One region of the Bacillus sp. MT94 genome, then DNA from elsewhere that is predicted to be linked to it. Evidence: a T-box and tRNA genes for the amino acid it is inferred to sense, from the RefSeq annotation. Region 1 holds a T-box; the other holds one or more tRNA genes.
What was found. The T-box of region 1 lies ahead of metG (methionine--tRNA ligase). A T-box ahead of a tRNA ligase gene usually reads a tRNA of that ligase, here a tRNA-Met.
Positions count from the first base shown of each region.

Region 2: it encodes a tRNA-Met, which carries the amino acid that the T-box ahead of metG (methionine--tRNA ligase) is inferred to sense. The anticodon was not compared.

Region 1 is NZ_JBXAEZ010000004.1:121,502-130,502, forward strand. Features, by position in the region: gene AC1Q51_RS15865 (DUF3978 family protein) at 1-367, shown strand, start outside; gene AC1Q51_RS15870 (L,D-transpeptidase) at 398-859, shown strand; gene AC1Q51_RS15875 (response regulator transcription factor) at 1,224-1,889, shown strand; gene AC1Q51_RS15880 (sensor histidine kinase) at 1,867-3,309, shown strand; gene AC1Q51_RS15885 (EamA family transporter) at 3,451-4,353, shown strand; gene AC1Q51_RS15890 (hypothetical protein) at 4,421-4,675, shown strand; gene metG (methionine--tRNA ligase) at 4,717-6,351, opposite strand; T-box leader at 6,402-6,672, opposite strand; gene AC1Q51_RS15900 (class I SAM-dependent methyltransferase) at 6,787-7,605, shown strand; gene AC1Q51_RS15905 (methyl-accepting chemotaxis protein) at 8,020-9,001, shown strand, end outside.
Region 2 is NZ_JBXAEZ010000014.1:22,662-31,662, forward strand. Features, by position in the region: gene mfd (transcription-repair coupling factor) at 1-1,296, shown strand, start outside; gene spoVT (stage V sporulation protein T) at 1,433-1,969, shown strand; gene AC1Q51_RS27430 (putative polysaccharide biosynthesis protein) at 2,200-3,801, shown strand; gene yabN (bifunctional methyltransferase/pyrophosphohydrolase YabN) at 3,814-5,274, shown strand; gene AC1Q51_RS27440 (RNA-binding S4 domain-containing protein) at 5,289-5,564, shown strand; gene yabP (sporulation protein YabP) at 5,623-5,931, shown strand; gene yabQ (spore cortex biosynthesis protein YabQ) at 5,928-6,581, shown strand; gene divIC (cell division protein DivIC) at 6,578-6,937, shown strand; gene AC1Q51_RS27460 (S1 domain-containing RNA-binding protein) at 7,025-7,510, shown strand; tRNA gene AC1Q51_RS27465 (tRNA-Met) at 7,670-7,743, shown strand; tRNA gene AC1Q51_RS27470 (tRNA-Glu) at 7,757-7,828, shown strand; gene spoIIE (stage II sporulation protein E) at 8,088-9,001, shown strand, end outside.

The DNA.
Region 1 (9,001 bases):
CATATGTGAAACAAGTGAATTTGACGTAAGTTTAACAAAATCTACAACACTATCTTTTATCGTTTCAAAAAAGAATATTAAAATTGTCACGAAAAAATGGACTAACTCAAACCAAGAAAGCATGATTGGCAAAAGCTACATCATTCCAACGAAAGCTTTTCACTATTTCTTACCAATTATTTCTGAAAATGAAGATGAGCTAAATATTCAAGTTCAAAGTTTTGGACTACGTGGTGAGCTTTTATTGAACGAAAGATTACTTATTGATAAAAACAACAAACACAACAGCAAAATCACTACATTCTTTGAAACATTAGATGAAAATGTAAATAAAGCATTACGAGGATTACAACTTCATTGTATGTAAGACTATTACGATAGTAAAAGGAGAATAACAATGAAAAAATTATTATTAAGCGCACTATTATCATTAGGATTTTTAACTCTTCCATTCGCTAGCGCAGAGGCCGCTACAACGAAAGATCAATTAATTGTAGACACTCAGTTAAATAAAATGGATTATTATCAGGATGGAAAATTTATAAAAAGTTTTACTGTCGCTACTGGAAAAGCTGCAACGCCTACACCTAAAGGTACTTTTCAAATCGTAAATAAAATTAAAAACCGCCCTTATTATACAGGCAAAATTAAAGGCGGGGATCCACGTAATCCACTTGGTGACCGTTGGCTTGGATTAAATATGGCAGGAACTTACGGAACAACTTATGCGATTCACGGAACTAACAATAATCAAGCAATCGGCAAATGGACAACACTTGGTTGTATTCGTATGTATAATAATGATATACACTGGTTATTTGAGCGCGTTCAGCAGCAAGCTACTGTCACTGTCAAATAGCCCAAAAACAAGATTTATGTGTAGCCAAGAATTTTATGTCTTGGCTTATTTTATTTATTCATTTACAGTAGCAAAACAACTGTATTTACATATATAATAGGAATAGATTTGATTAGCTAATATCTAAACATTGATAAACGTAGATATTAAAATTATACAGTTATAATGTTTTATAAATTTTATAATACATACTATAATAGAACTACTGTAATTCTGAACTATTCAGTAACACTAAACTATTCCCCTTGCTACCTTCATGATTATTTTATAGCGGGGGCTTATTATATGTATAAACAATCTGAGTCACTCGAAAAATGATGAATTCGAATATTGCAGTAAAAAGCGTTATTTAGGAGGTGTTACTATGACGCATATACTGGTGATTGAAGACAACCCAGATATACAAGAACTTATTCGTGAATTTCTAATGGCACAAAACTTTACCGTTGATGTAGTTGGTGCTGGAACAGAAGGTATTCTTCTTTTCCAAAAAAATTCATATGATCTTGTCCTCCTCGATGTAATGTTACCAGATATAGATGGCTATAGTATTTGTAAAATTATGCGAGGACAATCTGATGTACCAATCATTATGTTAACAGGCTTACATAATGAAGAAAGTGAAATTAAAGGATTTGAGTTAGGTATTGATGACTATATTACGAAACCGTTCCATTACACTGTATTTATTAAGCGTGTAGAGGCTGTATTAAGAAGGGCAGCAACGAAGGAAGCAGAAGCTGCAACTATACTACAATTCCATGAATTGATGTTAAACTCTACAGCATATGCAGCTTATGTTCATGGTAATCAAATTGAATTGACAACAAAAGAATTTGAAATTATTTATACTTTACTGCAAAATCGAGGAAAAGTATTATCAAGAAGTGATTTGTTGAATAAGGTATGGGGCTATGAACATTATGGTGATGTAAGAGTTATAGATACACATATTAAAAACTTAAGAAAAAAATTAGGAATTACTTATATTAAAACGGTGAAAGGTATTGGCTACAAAATCGAATCGTAGTAAAGACAACATCACCAAAAATATTTTCATCAAAACCTTATTATTTTGTATTCTTTTATCACTTTGTCTTTATCAAATTATTTACTTTCTAGCTTCAAACTACGATAAAGAACGTTTTGCGAAAGAAAATGGAACGCCGACTACAGAACAGGCGGATTCAGATAAGCAAAACGATCAAAGTAAAACGAATCAAAATAAAGCTGTGTCAGAAGGGAACATTTCTAATTTCCAATCTTCTATTGTAGATTATAAATCTCTTTCTGCAGCTATCAATCACCTTTTGCAGCCTAGCCAAACTGCAAAAGCAAAAGAACATACACAAAACCTTTCGGGGAAAAATAGCACTTCTAATCAGCTTACAGAAGCAGAAAAGAAAGCCGCTAATAATGCTGCCTTACATACACAAAATGCAGCAAGTAAAACAAATGATACAAATGATAATCCAAAGTTAGCAGATGCGTTGCAGCAGTTAGCTCCACAGGTTGGCGCGACAATGCTTGCATTATCTCTACTCGGATCTTTAATGTACGCAAAACTAATTGCTAAACCTTTTCAATATATGAGCGATGCTTTAAAAGATATTATGAATCTTGATTTCTCAGATAAAAAGCTACTTAACAAAAATACAGATCAAACAGATTTTAATTTGTCAGTAGCCGCTTCACAAGTACCAAATATTGTGAAGAATTTACATGAAAGCAATCAAGATTTAAGAAATGAGCTCAAGAAGGAACAACAATTAGAACAATCTCGTAAAGAATTTATGTCTATGGTATCCCATGAATTAAAAACACCCATCGCAGCCGTTATGGGACAACTAGATGGCATGATTCACGGAATTGGAGCTTATAAAGATAGAGATAAGTATTTGAAACGTTCCTACGAGATGATGCAAGACATTAACATATTAACGGAAAAAATGTCGGAATTATCCAAAATACAAAACCCTCAATTTAAACCGAATTTAGAAGTCATTTCTTTATCTAATATTATTGAGGATGTTATAAAGAAAGTAGATTACTTTGTATCTGTAAAACAATTAAATGTACAATCTAATATTAAACACGACGTACAAATTTTAGCTGATCCTAAATTTATTCAAACTGCTATTTTTAACATTATTTCAAATGCAATTCATTATACAATTGACCATCAGCACGTATATATAAAGCTTTATGAAAAACCAAACGGTTACGCATTAGAAGTATTGAATACAGGTTCACAAATTGATGAAGATAAACTTGCTCATTTATTTGAGCCTTTCTATCGCGCAAACCCTGATAAACACGGTTTAGTACAAGGTAGTGGTCTTGGATTATATATCGTGAAACAAATATTAGATAAACATCAGTTTCCTTACGGGATACAAAACACAGCTCAAGGTGTAAAATGCTCCATTGTATTCCCAAAAGCAATGTAACATTCACTATAATTACATACCCCAAACTCATACTTCATGTGTGAGTGGCGGAATTTTGTAGAGTGTCTTACTCTGTTTCGTTCGCCCGTTATCCTTATTTGGATAGCGGGCGTTTTTTATTACTTAAAAGGAGGATTTTTTATGGATAAGTTTAAATATTCATTGCTCGTTTTATTCGGTGCTTGCAGCTACGGCATACTTTCAACTATTTTCAAACTCGGATTCATAAATGGATTTTCAGCACATCAACTATTAGGGGGACAATATGTCTTCGGATGGATTGGACTATTTCTACTCGTTCTTTTCTTTTCACGTCATAAAGTAACAAAAAAACAATTCTTTTCATTACTAACCGTCGGAACAACAATGAGTATGACTGGGATTTTCTACGCTATTTCTGTAGAAGAACTACCCGCATCTATCGCTGTCGTCCTACTCTTTCAGTTCACTTGGATTGGTGTCATTATCGAAGCGATTGCAAATCGAACCTTTCCAAGCCGCGATAAGATCATATCTATCCTTATTTTATTTGCTGGTACATTGTTTGCAGGTGGTGTATTTGAAGGCCTCGGACAAAGTTTTTCTACGAAAGGGATTATCTTTGGACTATTAGCTGCAGTCTCTTTTTCATTCTATGTTTTTGCAAGCGGACGCGTTGCTACAGATGTTCCCCCTTATACGAAAAGCTTTCTCATGACAACAAGTGCGACTCTTATCGTATGTCTATTCTTCCCACCAACCTTTTTAACAGATGGTGCCCTCCAAGCCGGTCTATGGAAATATGCTTTCTTCCTCGGATTATTCGGCGTTGTTGTACCTGTCATTTGTTTTTCAATCGGTGTACCAAAGGTTGGAACAGGACTCGGTACAATATTAGGTGCAGCTGAATTACCAACTGCTATTATCGCTTCTATTACACTTGTACATGAAGTCGTAACATTCATGCAGTGGATTGGTATTATTTTTATATTGGTTGGGATTTTCACTCCTCAGCTGCTTACGGCTAGGAAAGAAAGGAAACACAATCGCGTGCATAGCGCTTGAAAAAATACAGAATTTATATAAAAGATATAACTGCAATTAAAATAAGTAAATTTATCTGGAGGTATAAATGACTATTTTAAGCATCATATTTTTTGCTATTATGTGTATCTTCTTCCTAATAAGATATATGAAAGAAAAGAAATTTTACGATTTACTTCTCATTCCCGTTTGTATATATGCAGGAGCAGTGAAAACTCCTTTCGTAGAGTACTTAAACTTTAATACTACATTTAAAATAACGTATGATATTGCAGCTATTATTCTTGTAATCCTTGCCGTACTTTTCTTTTTGAAAGATAAGAAAGAGAATCATACTGCATAACAAAAGACCTTTCATTTACTTGAAAGGTCTTTTTCTATATTTCACTTTACCGCTCCATATAGCTTCCCTACCTCATGCTCAATTTGTTTTACATCGATTCGCTCAAATAGTGGCTGCACGCTATCAATTCTACTTGGCAACGTATTTTGCGGTTCCCAATTTCGTTTAATAATCGACAATGTGCTTCTAACTCTTTCACTTGAAAATGGTAAAAACGGTTCAAGGAGATTTGCAAAATTAGCGATAAGATACACACAGTTATAAATCGTTTCTTCACACGAAACTGGATCATCTTCTCTTTGTTTCCAAGGCTGCTTTTCATCAAAATATTTATTTGCAAAACGTACTGCATCAAATATTGTCTCTAACGCCACCTTAAATTTAGTTTGCTCAATCGCCTCTCCTACATTTTTATATAATCCTTCTACTTTATCTTTCAGCTCTATATCAATAGTCCCCTTTGGTACAGTGCCATCATAATATTTTTCAATAAACTTTAATGTGCGGTTCACGAAGTTTCCATATGCTCCTAACAATTCACTATTATGACTGTAAATAAATTCACGCCATGAAAAATCAGTGTCACGATTTTCTGGTGCATTTACTGTTAAGAAGTAACGGATAGAATCTGGATCATAGCGTTCTAATATGTCAGGCACCCATACTGCCCAGTTTTTACTTGTAGATAATTTTCTTTTTTCAACTGTTAAATATTCATTCGAAACGATATGACGCGGGATTGCTTCTTCCCCTATTCCAAGTAATACCGCTGGCCAAATGACGGAGTGAAATGGAATATTATCCTTGCCGTGTACATAATATGTTTGCGCATCGCTATTCCAAAACTCTTGATCATCTTTTCCTGTTTCTTCAGCCCAATGTTTACTCGCTGAATAATATCCTGCCACTGCTTCAATCCATACGTAAATTTTTTTATCTTCATACCCTTTCACTGGAATTGATACCCCGATTGGTAAATCTCTTGATACAGCCCTATCTTGTAACCCTTCCTTTACATATCTTTCCGTTAATTGAATTGCATTATCACGCCATGTTCCTTTTTCTTTTGCGATTTCTACAACTTTTTTAATTTGCTCCTGAAATGTATGCAATGCAAAATAGAAATGCTCTGTTTCCTCTACAGATGGCGTACTACCACATAACTTACATTTCTTTTCTAACAAATCAAGAGGATCTAAAATAGCAGAACAAGCATCGCATTGATCTCCTCTTGCTGCTTCATGGCAATATGGACATATTCCTTCTACATAACGATCCGGTAAAAACTGCGTACACGTTTCACAATACGCTTGTTCCACTGTTTTTTTATAAATATAGCCTTCTTCTAATAAACGTAAAAAAACTTTTTGAACAGTTTCATGATGATGCTCGCTATCGGTACGTGTATAGCAATCATACGTAAAACCGAGATCACGAAAACATCGCTGAAATTCTTCATGATACTTATTAGCAATTTCTTTTGCTGTCACACCTTCTTGTTTTGCTCTAATTGCAATCGGTGTTCCATTGCAGTCACTCCCTGAAACATACAGCACATTCTCACCTTTTGCCCTGTAATAACGCGCTAAAATATCTCCAGGTAATAAACTCGCAATATGGCCAAGGTGTAACGAACCATTTGCATACGGCCAAGCGCCTCCAATAAAAATACTCATCTTATATTCCTCCTTTAAAATATAAAAAGCCCCGCCCCTATCTTAAAAAAGATAAGGGCGGGGCTGTATAAACAGTCGCGGTACCACCTTATTTCGCCAATCACTCACATAATTAACCTTAACAAGTACGGAGCTCTATGCTCTTATACTGTGGTTTTGATAACGAGTACCAACTCTCGTCGCCGCCTACTATTATCATTTGATAAGTTCAGGACGAAGCTCAAAGGCCATTGTTCAAATGAATATTCTTGCTTCTTCTCAGCTACCGAAGCTCTCTGGAAAGAATGTGTTCATCCTACTTTTCCTTTTCAACGCTTTTACGTATAACAAGTATTTTACGACTTAATCACAGAAAAATCAAACTTTTATCCAGAACGAAAAGGAAATCCCATCCTCCCGCCGAATACCTATACGTTCACAAAAGGAGTGATAACATTGAACCAAAAACAACTAAGCACTATAAATGAAAAAAGCTGGAATACAGCTGCTTATGAAGCTTGGACGAATCGCCATGGGGCACCGGAGGATTATGCGAAAAAAATCATGGAAGATCCCACACGCGAAGTAGCACATTATTTACCTTACATACAATCTCCAAAAGGAAAATGTATTATTAATTTACTCGGCTCAAAAGGAAATAAAGCTGTTGCTCTCGCCCTTTTAGGCTCTGACGTAACAGTTGTTGATATTTCAGCAAGTAATGCAAAATATGCAAATGAACTTGCTGCCGCCGCAGACGTCTCTATTCATTACATCGTTTCTGATGTACTAGATGTAAATCTCTCCAAATCATTTGATATCGTATTACTGGAGCTTGGTGTACTTCATTACTTTCTAGATTTAAAACCACTTTTCAAAAAAATTTCTCAACTACTAAAGCCAGGTGGAATACTTATCCTTCGCGATTACCATCCAATATACACAAAGCTATTAGGAGTAGACCATCCATCATTTCGAGCAAGTGGAAATTATTTCGATGAAGAATTAATTGAAGATGATGTTGCTTATAGCATCCTTCTTACAGAAGCACAGAAAGAATCGCTACCTAAAACAACCATCCGTCGCTGGACGCTAGGAGAAATCATTACAACACTTGCGGAAGAACGTTTTAAAATTGAAAAACTAGTTGAAGAACATGGATCTCATCAAAGATGGGTCTTCCCTTCTACTGCACCAGAAGGAATCGAAGAACGTATCCCTGGTCTATATACAATAATTGCGACAGCATGCAAAAAAGGATCCCTTCACGGATAGGATCCTTTTTGCATGCTCACGCATATAAGTTGAGGTTGGAGATTACCATAATTCTGTAGAATAGGACACAAGATATTTCAACATTTCGTCTCTGACTTACGTCGTCAAAAAGGGGTATGACCAACATAACGAAGAGTAATGTTTTTAGTTGATACTGATAATCGTTATCAACTAATTAGAAGTATACATGATGTCATTTCAAATTTCAATAGCATTTCTAATATTTATTTATGAATTTTATGATATGCAAATGTATACATTTTAAGAACTTTTTCTAATACCAATCTGACTCCTTCCATTATCTGCTATAATTTTTATTGAACAGATTAATAACTTCATAATAATGTTTTTATTAATTTCGTTTTAAATATCTATAAATCATAATAAATAGTTTAAATGAGGGTAGGGGTAACGATGAAATATGTTAGTATTCGAAAAAAACTACTGTTCACACTCTTAAGCATTTCTTCTTTATTTAGCATTGCTCTTATTGTTATTCTTTCATTCGCCATGAATCAAGCAAGTGAAATCGAAACGTTAAAAAATGATGTATCGAAAAGAGCGACGATTTTAAAAGAACGTGGCGATTGGTTCCAAGGACAAGTTGCTGGTTTACAAGAATATTTGCTATCACATGATCAAAAAGGATTAGATAAGTTCAACCGAGAAGGGAAAAAATTAGCTGATACTAGAGAGAAAGTAACAAGTGACAAAAAGCTCCCAGAAGGAATGAAAGAAGCCATTTTAATGGGAGGAAAATGGCGTAGCGTCATAGATAATGAGGTACTCCCTCTTGCGCGTGAAGGAAAATGGGACGAAGCATCTAGAATTGCTTTAGCACAAACAGATTATGTAAATGATCTTTTAGGTCGTTTTAATAAATATACAAATGAAGAAAATGAGAAACGTGACGCATTAATTGCTGATGTCGAGTCTTCTTCATCACTTATTCAATATATTATTTTCTTCTCACTCATTACATGTACATTAACGTCTATTTTATTAGCATGGTGGTTCTCTGGTAAACTCGTTAAACCAATTCGACAAATTGATGAGAAGTTAAAAGAATTAGCTTCTCAAGATGGAGATTTAACGGCTAGATTACACGTAACGAGTAAAGATGAAATTGGTGACATTGCAAATTCCTTTAATCAAATGCTCACTAACTTACAGCATATAATAAAACAAGTTCAACAAACATCAACAAGTGTAAAAGAAGCTTCCGAAAATGTATTTATTGAAACAACCGCTTCTATGGAAAATACCGCAAGGACCCAAGAAACTATGAATGCTCTTGAACACAATATTCGTTCACAAGTTTCTAGCATTGAAGAAAGTTCAACCGCAATGGATGACATGGCAACGAGTGTTCAGCGTATCGCTGAGTCCGCCTCTT
Region 2 (9,001 bases), on a different contig from region 1:
TTAGGGCTTCTTATTATTGATGAAGAACAAAGATTTGGTGTGACGCATAAAGAAAAAATTAAACAATTGAAGGCGAATGTTGACGTATTAACATTAACGGCAACTCCGATTCCGCGGACGCTTCATATGTCTATGCTTGGTGTGCGCGACTTATCTGTTATTGAGACACCGCCAGAAAATCGTTTCCCAGTCCAAACGTATGTAGTAGAGTATAATCCAGCATTAATGCGAGAGGCGATAGAGCGAGAGCTTGCAAGAGGCGGTCAAATTTACTTCCTATATAACCGTGTAGAGGATATTGAAAGAAAAGCAGATGAAATTTCGATGTTAGTTCCAGATGCTCGCGTAACGTACGCACATGGGAAAATGAACGAAAGTGAATTAGAGTCTGTTATGCTATCATTTTTAGAAGGACAGCATGATGTTCTTGTAAGTACAACAATTATTGAGACGGGTGTAGATATTCCGAACGTAAATACGTTAATTGTATTTGATGCAGATCGTATGGGGTTATCACAGTTGTACCAGCTTCGTGGGCGTGTTGGACGTTCTAATCGTGTTGCATATGCATACTTTGCCTATAAACGTGACAAAGTGCTGTCAGAAGTTGCAGAGAAGCGTCTGCAAGCAATTAAAGAGTTCACAGAACTTGGATCTGGTTTCAAAATTGCGATGAGAGATTTATCTATTCGTGGAGCAGGTAATTTGTTAGGAGCAGAACAGCATGGGTTTATTGATTCTGTCGGATTTGATCTGTATTCTCAAATGTTAAAAGATGCAATTGAACAGCGAAGAGGAACAGATGGGGCTGAAAATACAGTTAATGTTGAAATTGACTTAGAGGTAGATGCATACTTACCAGATGCTTATATTTCAGATAGTAAGCAAAAAATTATGATGTATAAACAATTTAGAGGTGTTTCTGCAATTGAGGATATTGAAGAATTGCAGGAAGAAATGATCGATAGATTCGGTGATTACCCACAAGAAGTTGGTTATTTATTACAAATTGCAAATATTAAAGTGTTGGCAATGAAAGAACAAATTGAGTTAATTAAGCAGAATAAATTTGAAGTAACATTCCTGTTTTCTGAACAAGCAAGTCAAAATATTGATGGTGGAAAATTATTCATGCTCGGAAATAGTTTTGGGCGTATGATCGGTCTAGGAATGGAAGGATCACAATTGAAAATTGTTATGAAAACAAATGGCTTAGAGACATCGAAGTGGTTAACAATTGCTGAAAATTTATTAAAAGGCTTACCAGATGTGAAAAAAGAAGTAATAAATGCCTAAAATAAGATAAAAAAATACAATTCGACGTGCATAGAAGAACTAATGTGTAAAATACTATGTCTAACAGTTGGTGATTTTTACATGAACAGGTAAATTCACCACTTTGATCATCAGTAGAAAGTGAGGCAGCATTAGAATGAAAGCAACTGGAATCGTACGTCGAATTGATGATTTAGGCAGGGTAGTAATCCCAAAGGAAATTCGTAGAACTTTACGTATTCGAGAAGGAGACCCACTAGAAATATTTGTTGATCGCGATGGAGAAGTAATTTTAAAGAAGTATTCTCCAATTAGTGAACTAGGTGATTTTGCAAAGGAATATGCTGAGGCTTTATATGACAGCTTAGGACATAATGTGCTTGTCTGTGACCGAGATTCTATCATCGCAGTATCAGGCGTATCGAAAAAAGAATACTTAAATAAAAGTGTTGGCGATCTAATCGAAAAAACGATGGAAGAAAGAAAGTCTGTTATTATGACGGACGAAAGTGATATTTCCATTATCGATGGTGTAACAGAAAAGGTTCATTCTTATACAGTTGGACCGATTGTTGCAAACGGAGACCCAATTGGAGCCGTCATTATTTTTTCAAAAGAAGCTATTATAAGCGAAATCGAGCATAAAGCGGTTAATACTGCTGCCAGTTTCTTAGCGAAACAAATGGAACAGTAAGGGTATATTGATTTTAGAAGTAGCAATCTTTCCTAATTATGATCTTTCTTTTTGAGAAATCAATTATTTGGAGATATATGTATATTGAATGAAGGTAGCGCTTTGCTACCTTTTTTCATTGAATATTTTTAACGTGTAGGGACCTAGTATTACCCGTGGTGGTAAGGGAGTTTGTACTTTTCTTTATGATATAATACGAGAGGTGAGAATAGAAAAAGGAGTTTTCTTGTATGGAAGCGAAGAAGTATCAAGCCTTTTGGCGTGGGGCTATTATATTAACGATTGCAAGTTTTGTTACAAAAGTATTAAGCGCTTTTTACCGTATTCCATATCAAAATATAGCAGGGGATATTGGTTTTTATATTTACCAACAAATTTACCCGTTTTATGGATTTTGTTTAATTTTAGCTACTTATGGATTTCCTGTTATCATTTCAAAAATGGTTGCAGAACGACTAGAGTGGGGAAAACAGAGAGAAGCAGAAGAAATTATTTGTGTATCTTTTTGGTTTTTATTAGGAATTGGTTTTATAGGTTTCTTTACATTGTTTTTTGGGGCCGAAACAATCGCGATAGCTATGGGCGATATGCACTTAGATAAGTTGGTACGTGTTATTTCATTTTCGTTCTTATTGATGCCGTTTTTGTCTGTAGCAAGAGGGTATTTTCAAGGGTTCAATAATATGATGCCAACGGCTGTTTCGCAAGTAATAGAACAAACAATTCGAGTTTCTATTATTGTATTTTTATCGCTATTCCTAATTGCTCACGGATTTGATTTATATACAGTTGGTGCAGGGGCTATGTTAGGCTCAATTGCGGGTGGACTTATTGGGATTATTGTACTTATGTTGTATATGCGTCGAGATTTTCGTTCCATATTTTTTAAACGTGTAGCGAGAATTAAGGGTAAAAGGAAGATAATTAAAATCCTTTTTTGGCAGGGATTAGCGATTTGTGTTAGTAATTTAGTGCTTATTTTTATACAGATGGCTGATTCAATGTCCTTGTACACTTTACTTATTGGTGCGGGAGAACAGGCTGAAAGTGCAAAAGTATTAAAGGGTGTTTATGATAGAAGTATTCCGCTAATGCAATTAGGTACTGTTGTGACGACTTCTTTCTCGTTATCACTTATTCCAATTATTACAGCGGCGAAGGAAAGAGGAGATCTTTCCTTTATTCAAGAAAAGGTAAAGTTAGCAATGAAAATAACATTTGTTATTGGATTTGCAGCAGCTATTGGACTAACTTGTATTATTCAACCTACGAATATTATGTTGTTTGAAAATAGTGATGGATCAGATGTTTTATCTATTTTATCTTTATCTATTTTATTTAGTTCATTGTCAATTACGACGGCTTCTATTTTACAAGGGTTGGGACAAACATTTAAGCCAGCATTATTTGTTGTATTTGGAGGTTGCTTAAAGTTAGCGTTAAATTATATATTCATGCCTTATTTTGGTGTGAAAGGGGCAGCCTTAGCGACTTTATGTGCGTTAATCATAATTTCTGGACTAAATAGTTTGTTGCTTATGAGAGCTGTATCAGGGTCACTTATCAATAAGCGAAATATGTTAGGTGTAGTAATTAGTGGTATCTGTATGGGATTTGTATTAATGATGTTCACGCGTGTGTTGCAGATGTCTGGATTAGTAATTGATACGGAACATAGAGCGAGCGCGACGCTTGAAGCGTTGTTAGGTGTAGCCATCGGCGGATTGACATATATGTTTTTTATTTTAAAATTACGTGTATTTACAAAAAAAGAATTAGGAACTGTTATGAAACAAGAGAAAAAAGAAGGTTCATTGAAGAAGAGTGGATAGAGGTGACAGGTTGTGAGTGGAATCATTACTGTTTTAGGTTTAGGTGCTGGTGAATTAGATCAGCTAACGATGGGTGTATATCGAAAAATAAAAGAAGCAGACCATCTGTTTGTTAGAACGAAGGAACATCCGGTTATAGAAGAATTGGAGAAAGAAGGTATACAATATACGGCTTTTGATGCTGTATATGAAGCACATGATACGTTTGAAATTGTATATGAAACAATTGCGAATAAATTGCTAGAACAAGCTGAAGGTACAGAAATTATCTATGCGGTTCCGGGGCATCCACTTGTAGCAGAAAGAACAGTTCAGCTATTGTTGGAAAAAGGAGACGTTTCAAATGTTGAAGTGCGAATTGAGGGTGGACAAAGTTTCCTTGATCCTATGTTTGCAAGCCTAAAAATTGATCCGATTGAAGGATTTCAATTACTTGATGCTACATCATTTGAAAGAGGGCAATTAGAATTACGTCAACATTTAATCTTTTGCCAAGTATATGATGCATTCGTTGCATCTGATGTGAAATTAACATTAATGGAGATGTTGCCAGATGATTATGAAGTGTATATCGTAACAGCTGCAGGAACTTCATTTGAACAAGTAAAGAAGGTACCGTTGTACATGTTAGATCATGAAACGGAATTGAATAATTTAACAAGTGTGTACGTGCCACCTGTTCAGGAGCGTGCGTCCTTGTATCAACAGTTTGATGTTCTTAGAGAAATTATTGCAGACCTGCGTGGTCCAAATGGTTGTCCGTGGGATAAAAAGCAAACGCATCAATCATTAAAGAAATATTTAATTGAGGAAGCTTATGAGGTGTTGGAAGCAATTGATGAAGAGGATGATGATCACTTAGTAGAAGAATTAGGTGATATATTATTACAAGTTATGCTTCATGCTCAAATCGGAGAAGATGAAGGTTGGTTCTCTATAGATGATATCATTCGAACTCTATCTGAAAAAATGGTTCGTCGCCATCCACATGTATTTGGAAATACGGATGTAAACAATGCTGATGAAGTGATTGCCAATTGGGAAGAAATTAAAAAACAAGAAAAAGGATTCGTGAAAGAATCTGTTTTAAATGGCGTTCCTAAAAGTTTGCCGCAGTTACTACGCGCCTTTGAAATTCAGAAGAAAGCTGGTAAGGTTGGATTTGATTGGGTTGATGTGCAGCCGATGATAGAGAAAGCTTTGGAAGAATGGCAAGAGTTCCAACAAGAAGTTACAAACATGGATGAGGAAAAGATGCTAGGTGAGTTTGGTGATTTACTATTTGCATTTGTTAATATAGCCCGTCATTACAAAATAGATCCAGAAGAGGCGTTACGTTCAACTAATGAGAAATTTACTGGTCGTTTTTTATACATGGAGGCAAAAGTAGCTGAAATGAATAAAGAGATGGAAGATTTATCATTAGAACAGTTAGATGTTTTATGGGAAGAAGCGAAACAAACAGAGCGTTAATAGGGGGATTTGATATGCGTCTAGATAAGTTTTTAAAAGTGTCACGTTTAATTAAAAGAAGAACATTAGCGAAAGAAGTAGCTGATCAAGGAAGAATATCTATTAATGGTCAAGTGGCAAAAGCGAGTTCTGATGTGAAAGTAGCTGATGAATTAACAATTCGTTTTGGTCAAAAAATAGTGACTGTAAAAATAAATGAATTGAAAGAAACAACTAAAAAAGAAGATGCAGCAAATATGTATAGCTTAGTTCGTGAAGAAAAAGTAAAAGCGGAAGAAGGCTTGTTCTAAAATCATGTATCCCCTCATACATTACTATTAGCTAGTAAAAACCTATGGGGGGATTTACGTGAATAATGGTTACTCACCTACGTCTTCTAATCAACAAAATGTTTCTGTAGAACATGACATTATTATGCGTGGCAGGCGTATAATTGATATTACCGGTGTGAAGCAGGTAGAGAGTTTTGATAGCGAAGAGTTTTTGCTAGAGACCGTAATGGGTTTTTTAACGATTCGTGGTCAAAATTTACAAATGAAAAATTTAGATGTAGAAAAAGGTATTGTGTCGATTAAAGGGAAAGTTAATGAGATGCTGTATATTGATGAAAATCAAGGAGAAAAAACTAAAGGTTTCTTTAGTAAGTTGTTTAAATGAGTCTAACAATTCAGTTGTATACAATGCTTTCAATGATTGGAATGGGTGCTTGGATTGGAGCGTCTTTAGATACATATCAACGTTTTTTAAAGCGCCAAGAACGTAAACGTTGGCTTGTATTTATACAAGATATATTATTTTGGATTGTCCAAGCATTATTCGTCTTTTATGTATTGCTTCTCGTAAATGAAGCTGAACTACGTATATATGTGTTTTTGGCATTGTTATGTGGTTTTGCGGCATATCAAAGCTTACTGAAAGCACTATACATGAAGCTGTTAAATTTTCTCATCTATATTTTTATGCAAACAACATATTTTTTTGTTCGAATTATACAGCTACTCATGATAAAACCTGTTATTATTATAGCGCAGCTATTTATTGCATTTATATTATTCTTATTTCGTATACTGCTTTCAATTGGACATGTGTTATGGAAAATTGTGATTTGGATATTACTTTTCATATGGAAAGTTTTTTTCTGGCCTGTTCGATTTATTGCTTCGCTCATATGGAAACTTCTCCCTAATCGTGTTAAACTTTTTATAGTGAAACATATAGGGTTCCTGCAATATATAGCAAAATTGAAGGGACATATCTTCCAAATATGGGAGCGTATAAAAAAGAAGTTAGGGGGACCTCGGAAATGAGGGAACTGAGACAAAGAACAATCGAAAAACAGAGTCCAAATCCTGTTAAAGAGCATATAATACAAACGGATGAGAACAGGAAGCGACTTTATCGCCGTTTAGCGGTTTTTCTTGTCTTTACTTTTACAATTATTGCGAGTATTAGTGTAACGTTTTATCAACAAAACAGTTCCATTAAAGCAAAAGAAGCAAAAGTTAAGGACATGAAAAAAGAACTGGATTCATTAACGAATAAAGAAAAAAGTCTAAAAGACGAAGTTCAAAAGTTAAATGATGAAGAGTACGTATTAAAGATTGCTAGAAGGGATTATTTCTTCTCTGGTAAAGGGGAGATAATTTTTCCTGTTTCGAAGTAGAGTATGTCTTATTGACACTATATTTTAGGATTATATATAATAAAGTAAAATTTGACTTTTTAACCACTAAGGAGGAGCATTTTTTTTATGTCAATCGAGGTAGGCAGCAAGTTACAGGGTAAAGTAACAGGTATTACAAATTTTGGGGCTTTTGTGGAGCTGCCAGAAGGCTTAACTGGTCTTGTTCATATTAGTGAAGTTGCTGATAACTATGTAAAAGATATTAACGATCACTTAAAAGTGGGCGACCAAGTAGAAGTAAAAGTTATTAATGTTGAAAAAGATGGAAAGATTGGTTTATCTATCAAAAAAGCGAAAGAACGTGAAAAAACAGAAGGAGATCGTCCACGCGGTGAATACCAACGCGGTGGTGATCAACAACGTTCTGGACGTCCACAACGTAATAATCGCTCTTTCAACAGAGATAATCGTGGTGGCGGTAACGACCGAGCTCCAAAAGAAACATTTGAGCAAAAGATGGCACGCTTCTTAAAGGATAGCGAAGATCGTTTAACTTCTTTAAAGCGTAACACAGAGTCTAAACGTGGTGGCCGTGGCGCACGTCGCGGATAATAAGGCCGTTTAGTTTTTAACATATAGAGAGGTACCCAGAGTGATGGCTCAGGGTGCTTTTTTATATGTGAAAATATATTTTAAAAAAGTTTTCAAGATGTGTTGACTTTAAATAATATCTGATGTAAGATACTAATTGTCCGTTAAATAAGACGACATGGCGGTGTAGCTCAGCTGGCTAGAGCGTACGGTTCATACCCGTGAGGTCGGGGGTTCGATCCCCTCCGCCGCTATATTTATTTTAACGGCCCGTTGGTCAAGTGGTTAAGACACCGCCCTTTCACGGCGGTAACACGGGTTCGAATCCCGTACGGGTCATCTAAAAAGATCATGCAAATTTGCATGATCTTTTTTTGTTAAATGGATTAAGACATACAACACTTCTACAAAATCACCCTATATTTTCTGAATATTTAATTAAAAAATCAAGGATAACTTACATACCGTGTATATCTGTAGAGTTATTTCGAATAAAAAGTCGAACGATTATAAAAGTGAAAACTGTTGTTTTGACAAAAATCCCAACAATCATCTTTTATAATGACAGTAATTAAACTATGCAGGTGGTGTTAAAAATATGCCTAAAGCAGGAAGGAATACTATGAATACAAGTGCATTGGCAATGAATGAGAGTCAGCTTGGAGGAATAAAGTGGACGAGTAAGTTGCGAATGAAATTCGAACAAGTTTTCTTTAGATGGGGATTTATTATTGTTGTTATTGGTTTTCTTTTGGGAAGAGCATATATATTAACAAATATTTTACCGTTTGCACTACCGTTTTTTGCTGCTGTTTATGTTATGAAGCGGGATAAGATGCCGCTAGCATTTTTAGCTCTAATGGGAGGAGCTCTTTCAGTCTCGATAGATAATTTGTTTTTTACTTTTGCATCTATCTTTACTTTCTTCATTTATAATATCTTCTTTAGTAGATTTACACGTAAAACCGTTGGACTTGTTCCATTTCAAGTATTTATCTCCGCATTAACCGCACACTTAGTTGTTGTATATTTTGCGCAACAAACTGTCACCATGTACGATTTACTCGTTAGTACCATTGAGGCTGGGCTTAGTTTCGTATTAACTATGATATTTTTACAAAGTGTCCCGCTTTTAGTGGAAAGGAAAGGAAAACAACAGGCTTTAGAGACAGAAGAAATTGTTTGTTTGATTATATTACTAGCATCTGTTTTAACGGGTACAACAGATTGGTTTGTATATGATGCTTCTATTCAACATATTTTTACAAGGTATTTAGTACTAGTATTTGCATTTATTGCGGGTGCTGCTACAGGATCTACAGTGGGGGTCGTAACAGGATTGATATTAAGTTTAGCAAATGTGTCTAGTTTGTCTCAGCTTAGCCTTCTCGCTTTTTCTGGATTACTTGGTGGGTTGTTAAAAGAAGGGAAGCGTTTAGGTGTTAGTTTAGGTTTATTAATAGGGACAAGCTTAATTACATTATATGTAGACAAGCAGACAAATATTGTAAC